DNA from 3 places in the Catenulispora sp. GAS73 genome. Region 1 is predicted to be linked to each of the others. Evidence: riboswitches for the same ligand, from Rfam matches in the RefSeq annotation. Region 1 holds a riboswitch; each other region holds the start of a gene.

Region 1 (5,602 bases):
GCGGGGGCGGCCGTGGCGGCCGTCGTGGCGACCGTCGCCTGCTGGATCCGCGTCGCGGGCCGCGAGCGCAGGTAGTACGTGGACTTCAGCCCGGCCTTCCAGGCGTACATGTACATCGACGACAGCTTCCCGATCGTCGGCGCTGCCAGGAACAGGTTCAGCGACTGCGACTGGTCGATGAACGGCCCGCGGGCCGCCGCCAGGTCGATCAGCGCCTTCTGCGGCAGCTCCCACGCCGTCCGATACAGGGCCCTGATCTCCGCCGGCAGCGCCTCGACGCCCTGCACCGAGCCCTCAGCGCGCTTGATCGCCTCGCGCACCGCCGGGGTCCACAGCCCCAGCGCCTTCAGCTCGCCGACCAGCGCCGTGTTGATCTGCAGGAACTCCCCGGACAGCGTCTCGCGCTTGAACAGGTTCGACACCTGCGGCTCGATGCACTCGTAGCAGCCGGCGATGGAGGCGATGGTCGCGGTCGGGGCGATCGCCACCAGCAGCGAGTTGCGCAGGCCGGTGGCCGCGATCCGGCCGCGTACCGTGCTCCAGCGCGCGGCCAGTTCCGGCGCGGTGGCGACGTTCCACAGGTCCGGCTGCAGGTCGCCGCGCGCCGCGCGGGTGTCCGCGAATGCCGGGTGAGCGCCGAACTCCTCCGCCAGCCCGGCCGAGGTCTCCAGCGCGGTCAGGTAGATCTCCTCCGAGATCCGGGTCGACAGCTCCCGCGCCCGCGCGTCGTCGAAGGGCAGCCGCAGCGCGAAGAACACGTCCTGCAGCCCCATCAGGCCCAGCCCGACCGGGCGCCAGCGCGGGTTCGACGCCGCGGTCTGCTCGCTCGGGTAGTAGTTGATGTCGATGACGCGGTCCAGGAAGACCACGGCGGTGCGGACCGTGGCGCGCAGCCGGTCCCAGTCCACGGCGTCGCGGGACGGCGTCAGGTGCGCGGCCAGGTTGATCGAGCCCAGGTTGCAGACCGCGGTCTCGGCGTCGGAGGAGACCTCGATGATCTCAGTGCACAGATTCGACAGGTGAACGGTGTTACCGGGAGCGCTGGTCTGGTTGCACAGCTTGTTGGACGCGTCCTTGAACGTCATCCAGCCGTTGCCGGTCTGCGCCAGCGTGCGCATCATCTTGCCGTACAGCTCACGCGCCGAGACCTGCCGGACGTAACGGCCCTCGGCCTCGGCCGCGCGATAAGCCGCGTCGAACTCCGCACCCCACAGGTCCGGCAGCTCCGGCACCTGGTCGGGGTCCATCAGCGACCAGAGGCCGTCGGCCTCGACGCGCCGCATGAACTCGTCCGGGATCCAGTTGGCCAGGTTCAGGTTGTGCGTGCGGCGCGCGTCCTCGCCGGTGTTGTCCCGCAGCTGGAGGAACTCCTCGACGTCCGGGTGCCACGGCTCCAGGTACACGCACGCCGCGCCTTTGCGCCGGCCGCCCTGGTTGACCGCGGCGACCGAGGAGTCGAGCGTGCGCAGGAACGGGACGATGCCGTTGGAGCGGCCGTTGGTGCTGCGGATCAGGGCGCCGCGCCCGCGGACCCGGGAGAAGCCGATGCCGATGCCGCCGGCGAACTTCGACAGGCGCGCGACCTGGTGGTAGCGGTCGTAGATGGAGTCCAGCTCGTCGCGCGGGGAGTCCACCAGGTAGCAGGACGACATCTGGGTGTGCCGGGTGCCGGAGTTGAACAGCGTCGGCGAGCTGGGCAGGTAGGCCAGCGAGGACATCAGGCGGTAGAAGCCGACGGCCTCCTGCGGGTCCTGCGACAGCCCGACGGCGACGCGCAGCAGGAAGTGCTGCGGGGTCTCGATCACGCGGCGGGTCACCGGGTGCCGCAGCAGGTAGCGGTCGTAGACGGTGCGCAGGCCGAAGTACTCGAAGCGGAGGTCGCCCTCGGGGTCGATCGCGGCGTCGAACTGCCCGGCGGCCGAGTCGACCAGGGCCTGCGTCACGTCGCCGATCAGGCCCTCCCGATGCCCGACGGCGATGGACGCGCTGAAGGTGGTCGCGCCCTGGCCGGCGGCCTCGCGGGCGATGACCCCGGACAGCAGGCGGGCGGCGAGCTTCGAGTACTGCGGCTCCTCGCCGATGAGCTCGGCCGCGCTCTGGACGGCGAGGTCGGCGACCTGGTCGGCGGTGGCGTTCGGCGGCAGCCCGGCGAAGGTCTTGCGGGCCACGCGGGCCGGGTCGACGTCGGGCAGGTCCGCGGACTTGTCTGCGAGCTCTGCTTCGATCTCCGCTTCGAGCTGAGCTGCTGTCGTCGCTGTCGTGGTCACCGTCGGCAGCGCCTGCGCCCCCGCGCGCCTCGCTGCCTCTGTGGTCTCGACATGTGTGAGCGTGACCGTCACAACCTTCTCCTCGCCAGTCGTAGGTCCGAGGTCCGGACCGTTGGCGAGCAGACACCGGAGGCACGCGAAAGCCGCGACGCGCTCCGCCGTCAGCCGTCCCACGCGGCCTCGGACCAGCCGTACCCCACGTCCGGGCACGGCACGGCTGGCAGGTCTTCGGACTCGTGGGCGCTCGCGGGCCCGGGGAGGACCGCGCGAACCTACTGGCCGTCACTTCCCAGGCCGGCGCCTTCCGGCGCCACTCGGCCCAGTGTGTACGACGGCTGTCGTTCCCACTCACCGCTGCGGGGCAGTCCCGGTCTCGCACCGGGTTCCCTCTTGCCTCGACCGCCGCCCTTGTGCGGGGCGGTGGTCGAACCAGCTGCGTCGGACACCATATCTTGTGGCGGCGCTCAAATTCCAATCAACATGCTGTATGTCAGGGGACTACTGGAAGGTGGCGTGCGTCGGCCGCAGGTAGATCCGTACGCGGGTCGGCGCGTCGCCGACGGGACCGTCCATCGGCAGCGCGTAGCGGTCGGCCAGGACGGCGAAGAAGTCACCCTCCGGGTCCGGCTCGATGCGGTCCACGGTCCCGCGCAGCTCCAGGTAACGGTACGGGGCGTCGGGGTCGTTGATGGAGACCGCGGCGTGCGGGCGCTCGCTGAGCTCCTTGTACTTCGCGCGCTTGGTCGAGGTGGTGAAGGACAGGAACTCGCCGTCCCACAGGAACCACATCGGGTTCACGTGCGGGGTGCCGTCGGCGCGGACGGTCGCCAGGTGGCAGAAGACGGGGCGGTCGAGCAGATCGGCGTGTGATGCGGGGATGACGGACATGGGTCTACTCCAGTCGGAGACGGGATTGCGGACAAGGGGAGATGTCGACTGGCAGCGATCAGGAAACGTGATCGTCGGAAGCGGCGGCGATGCCGGCCCGCATGACCGACCACCACTCGGCGACTCGGTCGGCGACGTCGGCGTGGCCGGACAGGATGCCCGAGACGTGCTGAACTCCCTGGAAGCCGGCGACCGAGGCCCGGGCCAGTGTGCCGGGATCGGCTCCGGGCCGGAGCTCGCCGCGTTCGGCGGCGCTGCGGAACAGGTCGGTGGAGGTGGCGATCCAGTCCACGAACGGCATGTGGACCGGCTCGGAGATCTGTGCGCGCTCGGCTTGCAGGCGGACTGTCGCGCGGACGATCGGGTCCTCGCGGATCTGCGCCGCGATGCGGGCGAAGACCTCGCCGAGGAGGTCGAGTACCCGGTCGTGCGCCGGCGTCGCTTCGGCGACCAGCGAGGGCCACTGCTCGTAGCATTCCTCGACGATGGCCGCCGCGACGGCGGCCTTCGCCGGGAAGTGGAAGGCGAGTGCGCCTTTGGTGACGCCGGCGCGGGCCGCGATCTCGCTGGTGGTGGCCGCTGCGTAGCCGACCTCTGCGAAGCACTCGGACGCGGCCAGCAGGATCGCGCGGCGGGTGCGGCGCGCGCGCTCCTGCGTGGGCTCGCTCGGGGTCCGGGGCTCGGCCGAGCCCCGGGAGCCGGCCGAGCCTCGCGAGTCGACGCGGGAGTCGGCCGAGCCTCGCGAGCCGGCTGGCGGCGGCGTCACGCGGTCAGCCCCGGACCGCGACGACGGTCTTGCCGGGGCTGCGGTTCTCGGCCTGCGCGATGTGCGCCTCGGCGGCCTCGCTCCAACCGATGACGCGCGGCGCCGGGATGGCCAGCCCCTCGGCGGTGAGGGCGAAGACCGCGGCGATGAGGTCGCCGACCGCGGCGGCGTCGCCCCGGGCCCGGTTGATGATGCTGAAGCCGGAGGTCGTCCAGTTGTTGCGGCGCAGGTCCGCCAGGGTCGGGGCGGCGGGGTCCGGCTGGCCGGCGGCGGCGCCGTAGCTGACCAGGCGGCCGCCGGGGGCGAGCAGCGCGGGCATCGCGGCGGACACGTCGCCGCCGATGGATTCCAGGACCACGTCGAACAGCGAGTCGTCGGCGGCTTTGCGCGCGTTCGCGGCGAACTCGGCGTCGCGGATCGCGGGGCGGTAAGCGGCCGCGAGGGTGGCGGCGGAGCGTGCGCTCGTGCCGCCGACCAGCGCCGTGGGGTGGCGCAGGGCCAGGACCGCGGCGAGTGCGTCGCCGACGCCGCCGCCGGCTCCGGTGACCAGGACGCGGTCGGCGGCGGCGACGTGAGCGGCGCAGGCCAGGCCGACGGCGGTGGCCCAGGTGAGGGGGACCGTCGTGGCGGCTTCGAGGGCGAGGCCGTCGGGAACGCGCGCGGCCAGGCCGGCCTCGGCGACGACGGTTTCGGCCAGGCCGCCGCCGTCGACGGTGAACGCCACGACGGTGTCGCCGACGGCGAAGCCGCTCACGCCCTCCCCGAGCGCGGTCACCTCGCCGCCGACTTCCATGCCCGGCACGAAGGGCCAAGCGCTGGCGTAGCCGGGCGCTCCGCGCCGGGCCAAGACGTCGACGAAGTTCAGGCCGGCGAAGCGGACCGCGATCGCGAGCTGTCCGGGCGCCGGGGTCGGCGCGGGGATGTCGACCTCTGCGACGTTCTCCGGACCGCCTGGTGCGCTGAACTCGATGGCTTTCATGATGGGTTCCCCTCCCAGGATGGTGCTGCGGCGGGTGCCGTGGGAGAAAAATACCGGCTGGCCGGTTTCTTGTCGACCGGACCGACGGGGACCAGCCGTTCGACGGGGACCAGCCGGTCGATCGGGCATCAGCCGAACGCCGCCGCGTTCCGCACCGCCCAAGCGCTGAACGGCGCCGCCGGCCGGCCCAGGATCCGCTCGACGTCCGGGCTCACGGCCCGCTCCTCGGCCGTGGGCTCGCCGAGGATCGCCAGCGTGCCCTCGACCACCTCCGGCGCCATGATCTGCGCCATCTGCGCCCGCGCCTCCTCGCGCGTCATCTCGACGAACCGCACCGGCGCCCCGATCGCCTCCGCGATGGCCGCGGCCCGCTCGCGCGGCGTGGTCGGTGCCGGGCCGGTCAGCACGTAGGTCGCGCCGTCGTGGCCGTCCTCGGTGAGCACCGCCGCGGCGACCGCGGCCACGTCGTCCGGGTCCACGAACGGCAGCCCGACCTCGGCGAACGGTGCCGGCGCGATGCCCTGCGCGCGGATCGGCTCGACCCAGGCGAACGCGTTGGAGTCCAGGCCGCCCGATCGCAGGATCGTGTATTCGAGCCCGGAGTCGGCGACGGCCTGCTCGAAGTCGGCCGCGTGGGCGTAGGCGCCGCCGGGCCGGGTGCCGACGCCCTGCGAGGACACCAGCACCACCCTGGTGACGCCG
Region 2 (5,602 bases), on a different contig from region 1:
ACGCCGAACGCGACCTACCGCAACCACGGTGACCACGCGGAGTCGATCGAGATCGTGTACGACCCCGAGAAGACCGACTACCGGGCCCTGCTGGAGTTCTTCTTCCAGATCCACGACCCGACCACGGTCGACCGCCAGGGCAACGACCTGGGCCGCAGCTACCGGTCCGCGATCTACTACCTGAACGACGAGCAGCACCGCGTCGCCGTCGACACCATCGCCGACGTCGAGGCCTCCGGCCTGTGGCCGGGCAAGGTCGTCACCGAGGTCGAGCCGGCCGGCGACTTCTGGGAGGCCGAGCCGGAGCACCAGGACTACCTGCAGAACTACCCGAACGGGTACACGTGCCACTACCCGCGCCCGAACTGGAAGCTGCCGCGGCGCGCGGAGGCGTAGGTACAAGCACAGGCACACAGCCATAGGCACACAGGCACATTGGCGCCGAGCCCGGGCATTCCCTCGCCGTAGCAACTGCGGAGGATGCCCGGGCTCGGCGCTGCCATTCGGCGGGTGGCGGCGGCCAACGGTCCGGCGCCCGCGGATATTGTTCGCCCCTTACCGACGAGTGAACCCGGCGTCGGTCTGGTACGTGTCACCGAGAGCGGTCAGAGTTCTTCCTCCCCCCGCAATCGGAGTTCGTGATGTGGATTCGTGGCGCTGTCGGCATCGTCCTGATCGTGATCGGGGGCGTGTGGATCGCTCAGGGTTCCGGCAATATGCACGGGTCGATGATGACCGGGCACTCCCAATACACCGGGCTCGGAGTGGTGGTGGTCCTGGTCGGGCTGGGCCTGCTCGCGTGGGCCTGGCGGGTGCGGAGCCGGGGTTCCCGGTAGCCGATGGCGGAATCTGCTGAGCCCGGCACCGAACGCCGACGCGCCGCCTGGCTGGTCGGCGGCCCGGTCGGCGCGCTGACCGGCGGGCTGATCGGGCTGCTCGCCGCGGCCGCGGGCGTCGCAGTGGGCGAATTCGGTGCCGCGCTGTCCGCCGCGTTCGGGGCCGGCGGCCCGAAGGCACCGGTCGTCGCGGTCGGGGAGTGGGCCATCGAGCTGAGCCCGGCGTGGCTCAAAGAGGCGGCGATCCGGAACTTCGGCACGCACGACAAGACCGCCCTGCTCACCGGCGTCTACATCACGATCGGTGTCGCTTCGGTGATTACCGGGATCGTGGCCCGTCGGTACCCGCACGTCGGGACCGGCCTGGCCGCCGCCTTCGGGCTGCTCGGGCTGATCGCGGCCGTCACCCGGCCGGTCGTCGGGTTCGGCTCCTGGTTCCCCGCGTTGCTGGCCGGTGCGGCCACTGTCATCGTGCTGCGCCAACTCACCCTCTGGAGTCTGCAACCGGGCGTCTCCGGCCCGGCCGCCGACCCCGACGAACGCCGCCGCTTCCTCGTGACGTTGCTCGGTACCGGAGCCGGCGCCCTGATCGGCGGCTTCGGCAGCCGTGCGTGGCTCAACTCCCGCTACAACGTCGCCCCGGCGCGCGCCGCCGTCGTCCTGCCCGAGGCAGCCACACCGCTGCCCCTGCTTCCCCCCTCAGTCCACCCGGATGTCCCCGACCTGGAACCCTTCTTCACCCCGAACGCCCAGTTCTACCGCGTCGACACGGCCCTGACCGTCCCGCAGGTCGACCCGAAGGAGTGGATGCTGCGGATCCACGGCATGGTGGACCGCCCGTTCACGGTGAGCTTCGCGGAGCTGCTCAGGATGCCGCTCGAAGAGCACGATCTCACCCTGACCTGCGTCTCGAACACGATCGGCGGCCCCTACTGCGGGAACGCCCGATGGCTCGGCGCGCCGCTGGCCCCGCTGTTGCGCCAGGCCGGCGTCCAGGCCGGAGCCGACCAGATCCTGTCCACGTCCTTCGACGGCATGACCATCGGCACCCCGGTGGAGGCGGTGCTCGACGGCCGCCAGGCGATGCTCGCGGTGGCGATGAACGGCCAGACGCTGCCGGTCGAGCACGGCTTCCCGTGCCGGATGCTGGTCCCGGGCCTCTACGGCTACGTCTCGGCGACCAAGTGGGTCGTCGACCTCGAACTCACCACCTTCGCCAAGAACGCCGCATTCTGGGTGGGCGAGGGCTGGGCGCAGCAGGCCCCGGTGAAGACCGCCTCCCGTATCGACGTCCCCGGAAACGGGGCGACCGTGCGCGCCGGCACCGGCACCATCGTCGTCGCCGGCGTCGCCTGGGCCACCCACCGCGGCGTGGACGGCGTCGAGGTGCAGGTCGACAAGGGCCCGTGGGCGCCCGCGGACCTGGCCACCGCCGACACCCCGGACACCTGGCGTCAGTGGTCGTACCCGTGGCATGCGACGCCGGGCCAGCACATCCTGACCGTCCGTTGCACCGACGGCACCGGGACGCTGCAAACACCGGTGATTCAGGACACGCTTCCCGACGGCGCCACGGGCTATCACAGCATTCAGGTCACCGTCGAATAGCCCTCTAGCCCTCCTCGCCGGCGGCGTTCCACCTCCGTTCGACCCGCGCGATCTTCCAATACGCGATCGCCGCCGCCCACACGGCCACGAACGCGCCGACGATCACGAACCCGACGTTGTTCAGGTTCAGGTTCGCGATCCAGTCGGTGACCGGGTTGACGAACCCGAACTGGTCGTGGACCACCCCGATCAGCTCGACGCTGCCGATGACCAGCGCGACGGCCACCGACAGGCCGGTGATCGTGAGGTTGTAGTAGACCTTGCGGATCGGGTTGGAGAAGGCCCAGTGGTAGGCGAAGTTCATGAAGGTGCCGTCGAGGGTGTCGAACAGGGTCATGCCCGCGGTGAACAGCAGCGGCAGGCACAGGATCGCGTACCAGGGCAGGCCGGCGGCGGCGCTGGAGCCGGCCAGCGCGAGCAGCAGCACCTCGGTCGCGGTGTCGAAGCCGATGCCGAACAGCAGCCCCACCGGGTACATCTGGCCGGGCCGGGTGATGGACTTGGTGAGCCGGCCCAGGATCCGGTTCATGAAGCCGCGCTTGTCAAGCTGCGCCGTCAACGCGGCCTCGTCGTACTCACCACGCCGCATCGCCTTGTAGACCTTGTAGATCCCGATCAGCGCGACCAGGTTCAGGATCCCGATCAGGTACAGGAACGTGCCGGAGGCGGTCGTCGACACCACGCCGAGGGACTGGCGCGTGCCGGATTTGTCGTCGGTGAGGTTCGTGGCCTGCCGCGCCCCGGCGGCGATCCCGGCAGCCAGCACCACGACGATGGTCGAGTGCCCGAGCGCGAACCAGAACCCGACCGACACCGGCCGCTTGCCGTCGGCCATCAGCTTGCGCGTGGTGTTGTCGATCGCGGCTATGTGGTCGGCGTCGAACGCGTGGCGCATGCCGAGGGTGTAGGCGGTGATGCCGAGGCCGAAGCCGAAGACCTGGTTACCGACCGTGTAGTGGTGCGGCGCGACCAGCCCGGCCAGGATCCCGAACGCGGCCACGTGCATCGCCAGGATCACCGCCAGCAACCCGCCGAACCGCAGCCAGTCGCCACGCAACCAGCGCACCGGCCCCGCGGACGAATCTTGGACAGCTCGGACAGAACGATTCGCAGGCACGCTCACGCGGCTCGCCTCCAGCACCTCGTGGATGGTCGATGTTCGGTGCCGTGGCCGGTCTCCTGGCTGACGGGTCGACGCCCCGGCCCCGCCTTCCCAGGCGCGTCACGCGCCCAGTGGCCGCCGCCGCGCCACACTCGCACGGCCGGCATGGAGCCGGTGCATTCCCGATCACAGTGGCGAGGGCCGCTCCGGTTTTCCACCGGTCTTCCCGAGCACCACGGCATGGTCACCGTAGCGAGCGGCTTGGAGGCGGGCAAGGCGGGGCCTGTGGCTTGTGCGCCACATCCGCACCGGCTTGACGCCACCGTCCTCCGGTGGTCAGATCCCGGGGGCGTTGCCGATCAGGATTCTTCGACGTGCGTGTGGGTGGGGATGGGGCTATGAGCGATCAGGGTGTTCGGGACGAGAAGTCCGCACGCGTGCGGGTCGCCGCCGAGCGTGCGGCCCAGCAGCGCAAGAGCATGCAGCGCCGCAGGCTGGGCGTACTCGGAGTGGTAGTGGTGGTGATCGGGATCTGTGTCGGCGTCAGCGTCGGGATCGCGGTGGGTTCGAACTCCGCCAAACCGCGGGCCTACACCCCGCCGACCGACGGCTCCGTCGTCGCCGACAAGTACGCGAACCCCGCGAACACGGCGACCGCTCTGTTCTACGGCCCCGCGTCGGCCCCGCACACCCTGACCATCTTCGAGGACTTCCGCTGCCCCTACTGCAAGGCGCTGGAGACGGGCTCGGCATCCGTCTACAAGACCTATGTGGCCAACGGCACACTCCGCGTGCTCTTCCACCCGGTGCCCCTGATCGACGCCAAGGACAACGGCAGCGGCTCCCTGCAGTCCGGCAGCGCCTCGGTGTGCGCCGCGACCGCCGGGAAGTTCGACGAGTACCACGACGTGCTCTTCGCCCACCAGCCGAACGAGAGCACCGACGCCTACAGCAGCACCGCGACGCTGATCTCGCTGGCCAAGCAGGTCCCGGGCCTGGACACGCCGGCGTTCGAGGCCTGCGTCACCGCCGGCACCTACAAGGGCCTGGTCCAGCAGAACTGGTCGGATTTCAACTCGCTGCGGCTGCAGGGGACGCCGACGTTGATGCTCGACGGCAAGACCCTGTCGCTGCCGAACAACTTCTGGCTGGCGTCGAAGGACGGGTCGTCGCTGGCCGGCTCGGACCCGGCGGTGTTGAAGCAGGTGTTCCAGAGCGCGGGACTTCCGGCGCTTCCCTCGGGGTCCTGAGCAGCCCCGGAACTCTGCTGACCGCCCACCAGTACCCGGGCTTGACCTTCGAGTCGACTCGAAGGTCTACCGTCCAGGTATGAGCACGATGCGGATCTCCCAGCTGGCCGAGCGCACCGGCGTCCCGGCCACCACGCTGCGCTTCTACGAAACCTCCGGCCTCCTGCCCGCCGACCGCACGGATGCCGGCTACCGGATCTACGGCGAGGACGCGGTGCGCCGCCTGGGGCTCATCGACGCCGCGAAGCACCTGGGGCTGCCGCTGGAGGAGATCGCCGAGCTGCTGGCGGTGTGGGAGTCCGGGGCCTGCGCGCAGGTCAAGGCCGACCTGCAACCCCGGATCGCACACCGCCTGGCCGAGACCGAGCAGCGCGCGGCGGAGCTAGCCGCCTTCAGCGCGACGCTGCGCGGGGCCCTCGCACACCTGGAGGCGCTGCCGGATCGCGACGAGCCCTGCGGCCCGCAGTGCGGCTTCCTCGCTTCGGCCGCGACGCCCTCGCCGGGGCATGGTTCGACGAGCGTGCCTGTGCCGTTATTCACCGACCGGCACGCTGCGAATGCCGAGGTCGAGCGCTGGCGCCAGGCCCCTGTGGCGTGCACCCTGTCCGGCGCCGACCTGCGCGAGCGCGCGGACCAATGGCGCGAAGCCCTCACCGGCGCGACCCGCACAGCGATTCCCGACGGTCTGCGGTTGACGGTCTCGTCCGAACGCGCCGCAGCCATCGCCGCCCTGGCCGCCGCCGAGCAGCAATGCTGCGCCTTCTTCGACTTCCGCCTTCACCTCGACGGACCAAACTTGCATCTCG
Region 3 (5,602 bases), on a different contig from region 1:
AGGAGATCTTCCCCGGCGTCCAGGTCAGGCTCGCCGCGGGCCACAGCGCCGGGCACACCGCCTATGTGATCAGCGCGGGCGGGCGGCGGGTGATCGCGTTCGGCGACGCGTTCCACTCCCCGGTCCAGATCAGCCATCCGGAATGGGAAGTCGCGGTCGACCACGACCGCGCACAGTCCACGGCCCTGCGCCGCACGCTCGTCGCCGACCTGGCCGAGCCCGACACGATCGGCTATGGCGGGCACCTCGCCGACGTGGTGTTCGGCCGAGTCCACAGTGACGGCGACCAGCCGGTCTGGCGCTCGGTCGACGTCTGAATCCCGACCGCCCCTTTCACGTGCCAATCAGTGTCTACACAGAATGGAGTTGCTACGGGCACGAGAGAGGCGTCGTGAAAGTGGATCCGGTGGGAGCTGATCTGATCACCAGGGCGCGGTCCGGAGACGGCGAGGCGTTCCGCACGCTCACCGAGCCGTACCGCCGGGAGCTGCAGGTGCACTGCTACCGGATGCTCGGATCTCTGCAAGACGCCGAGGACGCTCTGCAGGAGACGTTCCTGGCCGCTTGGCAAGGACTGGCCGGGTACCAGGAACGCGCCTCGGTGCGCACGTGGTTGTACCGGATCGCCACCAACCGGTGCCTCAACGCCCGGCGCTCGGCCAGTCGGCGCCAGGCCGGGGCATGGGAAGGGCCCAAGGCCGAGCTGCCGGAGCCGACCCGGCTCGGCGAGGTCGTCTGGTTGGAGCCTTACCCCGACGTGCTCCTGGACGACGGGAGGGGCATGTCGCCCGGGCCGGAGGCGCGCTACGAGCAGACCGAATCCATCTCCCTCGCCTTCGTGACCGCGTTGCAGGCGCTGCCGCCCCGCCAGGTCGCCGTCCTCATCCTGCGTGACGTCGTCGGATTCCACTCCGACGAGGTCGCCGACATGTTGGACACCACCGTCGACGCGGTGAAAAGTGCTCTCAAGCGTGCGCGAGCCACTTTGCAGCGGACGGAGTCGGCGGAACCCTCCCGAGCGTCGGCTCCAGCGCCGGCGCCGGCCGGCGGTTCAGCAGTCGAGGAAGCGATCGTGGCGAAGTTCGTCCACGCCTACCAGTCCTGTGACATCGACGCACTGGTAGCCCTGCTGACCGATGACGTCTTCATCTCGATGCCGCCGCAGCCGCTCCAGTACGAGGGCCGGGACGCCGCGGTCCGCCTCCTCGCCGCCACCGTCGGCCCGCACAGCTACCTCGTACCGACCAGAGCCAACGGCCAGCCGGCCTTCGGGATCTACCGGCCGGCACCCGCCGGCAAGCGCGGCGGGGCCGAACTCCTCGTCCTCACCCTGAGCGGCGACCGGATCAGTGCCCTGACCCGCTTCGAGGACGACCTGTTTCCATCGTTCGGACTACCGGAATCGTTCCCCGGCGCAGAGCTGGTCTTCCAGCGATAGCCCGTACCAGAAGCCGTCCTACTCAGGACGCCTCCGGCTGCTCCACCAGCTGCGCGATGTACAGCGGCTCCCCGAGCTGGCCGATCAGGTCCAGCTGGGTCTCCAGGTAGTCGATGTGGTGCTCCTCGTCGGCGAGGATCTCCTCGAACAGGTTCGCCGACGTGACGTCCCCGCGCTCGCGCATCAGCTTGATCCCGTTGCGCAGCCGCTCCACGGCCGCGACCTCGACCTTCATGTCGGCGTTGAACATCTCGGTGACGGTCTGGCCGATCTCCAGCGGGAACAGCTTCTGGAAGTTGGGCAGTCCCTCCAGGAAGATGATGCGCTCGGCGAGCTTGTCCGCGTGCTTCATCTCGTCGATGGACTCGCTGCGGGTGTACTCGGCGAGCTTCTTCCAGCCGCGGTTGTCCTGCAGCTTGTAGTGCAGCCAGTACTGGTTGATGGCCGTCAGCTCGGCCGTGAGCTGCTCGTTGAGGAACGCGATGATGTCCTTGTCACCCTGCATGGCGTTCGATACTGCCAGAGCCGCCGATCCGGGAGGTAACGGCTCAGGCGCGGATTGCGCCGAATGGGGACGTGCTCGGGCACGCCGAACAGACCCGTCGCGAGGAGGACCGGCGGTTCAGCCCAGAGCCGGCAGCGCGGCCGGGCAGTCCGGTGCGTGCTGGAACATCGGGAGCGCGGGGAGCGCCGGGCGCTTCGGTGCGGGCACCGGCAGCCGCTCGGCCTCGGGCATCGTGTCCACCGGCGCCGAGTCGGCGACCCGGGCCGCGGCGAGCAGGCAGCTCAGCCGCTTCACGCACGTCCCGCACGCGGAGCCCGCCCCGGTCGCCTTGCGCACCTGCTTGACCGACGTGGCGCCCAGGGCGACGACGGCGTCCACCTCGGCGGTGGTCACTGCGTGGCATATGCAGGCGTACAAGCGGGGCTCCGGCAGTCGGCGGGTTGGGCCTGGGGGACTTAGGGGAGCCTAAGCTACCTGCCGGCCACCTGCCAAGTCCCCGTGGTACGTGCCGTGCACCACATCTGGGACGATGGTCCCCATGGGGCAGCCGGGATCAGGGGTGGACACAGAAGGCGAGACAGTGCAGTCCGAGGAACGGCTCCCACCCGGCCAGCGCATGCAACGCGGGGAGTGGCCGGTGCTGCACTACGGCCCGGTGCCCCGCTTCAAGCCCGCGACCTGGGACTTCCGCGTCACCGGCGCCACCGCCGACGGCGCGGAGGCGATCTGGTTCCATGAGGAGTTCGGGGCCCTGCCGGCCGTCGAGGTGACCGCCGACTTCCACTGCGTCACCAAGTTCACGATGCTCGGCGCCTCCTGGCGCGGCGTCGGAGCCCGGACCATCCTCGAACTGGCGCCGCCGGCCGCCGAGGTGACCCACGTCACCGTCTGGGCAGAGTACGGCTACAGCTCGAACCTGCGCATCGAGGACCTCCTGCGCGAGAACGTCCTGTTCGCGACCCACTACGCAGGCGTCCCGCTCACCCCTGAGCACGGTTTCCCGCTGCGGCTGATCGTGCCGCACCTGTACGCGTGGAAGGGGCCCAAGTGGGTGCGCGGGATCGAGTACCTCACGGCGGACCGGCGCGGGTTCTGGGAGGAACGCGGGTACCACAACATCGGGGACCCGTGGAAGGAACAGCGGTACTCCTACCAGGAGGACCCGGGGGACGGGCCTCCGCTGTAGTCCTGTTCCTCTGTAGTCCTGTGTAGTCCTATGCGGTTCAGGTCGTCCGGATCCGCCTCAGCACGGCCCGCCACACCGTCCCGGGCCGGCCGAGCGCGCGCAGCCGCTGCTGCGCGGTCGGAGTCAGTGTCGGCGCCGCCGTGTCGCGTTGCTCACCCCGCGCCAGGGCGAACGCGCCGCCGTCCAGCTCGTATTCACCCAGGACACGGGCTCTGCGCCGTCGCTCGCTCACCCTCCCATTGAGGGACAGAATCGAACATTCCGCCAGCCGGCGCCGCCCGGGCGCGGTTTGACGCCCGATGATCGCTGCGGGATGCTGCACGCGGGACGGTCGGCAGGAATCCGGTGCGAATCCGGAACGGTCCCGCCACTGTGATCAGGGAGCGCCTCCCGCTTGCGAAGCCACTGGGACGTCAGCGTTCTGGGAAGGCCGGGCAGGCGCGCGGATCTGAGAGTCAGGAGACTACGACCGCCCTCGGCACGCCGCTCCCGCGGCGTGTTCTTGTGAAGAGACCTGTCGGGCGTGGATACCCGTGAGGAGCTGATCCGGCGTGCCGCCGTACCCGTTCACCGCCGTCGTGGGTCTTGACGACCTCCGGCTGGCCCTGCTGCTGAACGCCGTGTCCCCGGCCGTCGGCGGCGTCCTCGTGCGCGGCGAGAAGGGCACCGCGAAGTCGACGATCGTGCGCGCCCTGGCCGCGGTGCTGCCGCAGATCGCCGTGGTCCCCGGCTGCCGCTTCTCCTGCGACCCCGCCGCACCCGACCCCGCCTGCCCGGACGGCCCGCACACCGCGTCCTCCGCGCCCTCCGTGCACTCGGCCGGCGCCGTGGCCTCGCAGTCCCACCCGGCGCGCCTGGTCGAGCTGCCGGTCGGGGCGACGGAGGATCGCCTCGTGGGCTCCCTGGACCTGGAGAAGGTGCTGGCCTCCGGCGTCGCGGCCTACGAACCCGGCCTGCTGGCGGCGGCGCACCGCGGACTTCTCTATGTGGACGAGGTCAACCTCCTCCACGACCACCTCGTCGACCTCCTCCTCGACGCGGCCGCCATGGGCGTCGCGCACGTCGAGCGCGAAGGCGTCTCCGTCTCGCACGCCGCACACTTCCTGCTGGTCGGCACGATGAACCCGGAAGAAGGCGAGCTGCGGCCCCAACTGCTCGACCGCTTCGGCCTGACCGTCGAGGTCCGCGCGAGCCGGGACCCGGCCGAGCGCGCCGAGGTGGTGCGGCGGCGGCTGGCCTACGAGGCGGACCCGGAGGGCTTCGCCGCGGCCTGGGAGCAGGCGGACAAGGAGACGGCCGCACGCATCGAGGCGGCGCGTGCGCTGCTGCCGTCGGTGACGCTGCCAGACGCCGAGCTCCTGCGGATCACCCGCATCTGTGCGGCCTTCGAGGTCGACGGGATGCGCGCGGACCTGGTCACGGCCCGCGCCGCCACGGCGCTCGCCGCCTGGGCCGGCCGGACGGAGGTCGTCGCCGAGGACGTGCGGCAGGCGGCGATGCTGGCGTTGCCGCACCGGCGACGGCGGCATCCCTTCGACGCGCCGGGGCTCGACGAGGAGCGCTTGGACGACGCCATGGAGGACGCCGCGGACGCTGCGGACGGGGATGAGGACCCTGATCCCGGTCCCGGCTCGGGCGGTCCCGACGGCGACGGCTCCCCCAACCAACCGAGTGGTCCGCAGAACGGCTCATCCAGCGCCGCACAAACCGCACAACAGGACGCGAGCGGTGCCGGGGAAACCGGGTCCGAACCGACGACCGGAACCTCCACTGAGCAGAAGCGTGTGTCCGGCCCGTCGGGCGAGCAGGGAGTGGTGACTCCCAGCGAACCCTTCAAAGCCCGTCTGTTACAGGTCTCAGGCGTCGGCACCGGCGCCGAAGGCCGCCGCTCACGTGCCCGCGCCACCGGCGGCCGCACGGTCGGCGCGCGTCCCGGCGCCCACGGCCTCCACCTCGTCGCGACGGTCCGCGCCGCCGCACCCGAGCAGGTCGCCCGAGGCCGTCGCGAGGGCGCGCTCCGCCTGCGCTCCGAAGACCTTCGCGAACCGATCCGCGAGGGCCGCGAAGGCAATCTGGTCCTGTTCGTCGTAGACGCCTCCGGTTCGATGGCCGCCCGGCAGCGCATGGCCGCCGTCAAGGGCGCGATCCTCTCGCTGCTCCTCGACGCCTACCAGCGCCGAGACAAGGTCGGCCTGGTCACCTTCCGGGGCCGCGGCGCCGAAGTCGCCCTCCCGCCGACCTGGTCGGTCGACGCCGGCGCCGCCCGCCTCACCTCGCTCCCGACCGGCGGCCGCACCCCGCTCGCCGCTGGCCTGCTGCAAGCCGCCGACGTCCTGCGCGTCGAGCGCATGCGCGACCCGAACCGCCGGCCGCTCGTGCTCGTGGTCACCGACGGCCGTGCCACGCAAGCGATCGCCTCCTCGCGCGCAGCCGCCCCGAATTCGCTTGCCGCCGCATTGCCGTCGGCTGAATC

The links. Region 1 has a riboswitch for cobalamin ahead of ABH935_RS28825 (ribonucleoside-diphosphate reductase subunit alpha). Riboswitches for the same ligand answer to the same signal wherever they lie in the genome.
Region 2: another riboswitch for cobalamin. It lies ahead of ABH935_RS08900 (HoxN/HupN/NixA family nickel/cobalt transporter); the one in region 1 lies ahead of ABH935_RS28825 (ribonucleoside-diphosphate reductase subunit alpha).
Region 3: another riboswitch for cobalamin. It lies ahead of ABH935_RS18785 (VWA domain-containing protein); the one in region 1 lies ahead of ABH935_RS28825 (ribonucleoside-diphosphate reductase subunit alpha).

Annotation. Positions count from the first base shown of each region.
Region 1 is NZ_JBGCCM010000020.1:168,626-174,227, reverse strand. It holds gene ABH935_RS28825 (ribonucleoside-diphosphate reductase subunit alpha) at 1-2,225, opposite strand, end outside; cobalamin riboswitch at 2,469-2,716, opposite strand; gene ABH935_RS28820 (PPOX class F420-dependent oxidoreductase) at 2,766-3,155, opposite strand; gene ABH935_RS28815 (ScbR family autoregulator-binding transcription factor) at 3,214-3,921, opposite strand; gene ABH935_RS28810 (zinc-binding alcohol dehydrogenase family protein) at 3,926-4,900, opposite strand; gene ABH935_RS28805 (SDR family oxidoreductase) at 5,029-5,602, opposite strand, start outside.
Region 2 is NZ_JBGCCM010000005.1:48,513-54,114, reverse strand. It holds gene msrA (peptide-methionine (S)-S-oxide reductase MsrA) at 1-396, shown strand, start outside; gene ABH935_RS08910 (hypothetical protein) at 642-836, shown strand; gene ABH935_RS08905 (molybdopterin-dependent oxidoreductase) at 840-2,444, shown strand; gene ABH935_RS08900 (HoxN/HupN/NixA family nickel/cobalt transporter) at 2,449-3,510, opposite strand; cobalamin riboswitch at 3,596-3,799, opposite strand; gene ABH935_RS08895 (DsbA family protein) at 3,945-4,796, shown strand; gene ABH935_RS08890 (MerR family transcriptional regulator) at 4,876-5,602, shown strand, end outside.
Region 3 is NZ_JBGCCM010000011.1:202,349-207,950, reverse strand. It holds gene ABH935_RS18815 (MBL fold metallo-hydrolase) at 1-317, shown strand, start outside; gene ABH935_RS18810 (sigma-70 family RNA polymerase sigma factor) at 407-1,438, shown strand; gene bfr (bacterioferritin) at 1,461-1,943, opposite strand; gene ABH935_RS18800 (bacterioferritin-associated ferredoxin) at 2,061-2,360, opposite strand; gene ABH935_RS18795 (sulfite oxidase-like oxidoreductase) at 2,482-3,129, shown strand; gene ABH935_RS18790 (hypothetical protein) at 3,167-3,361, opposite strand; cobalamin riboswitch at 3,467-3,593, shown strand; gene ABH935_RS18785 (VWA domain-containing protein) at 3,681-5,602, shown strand, end outside.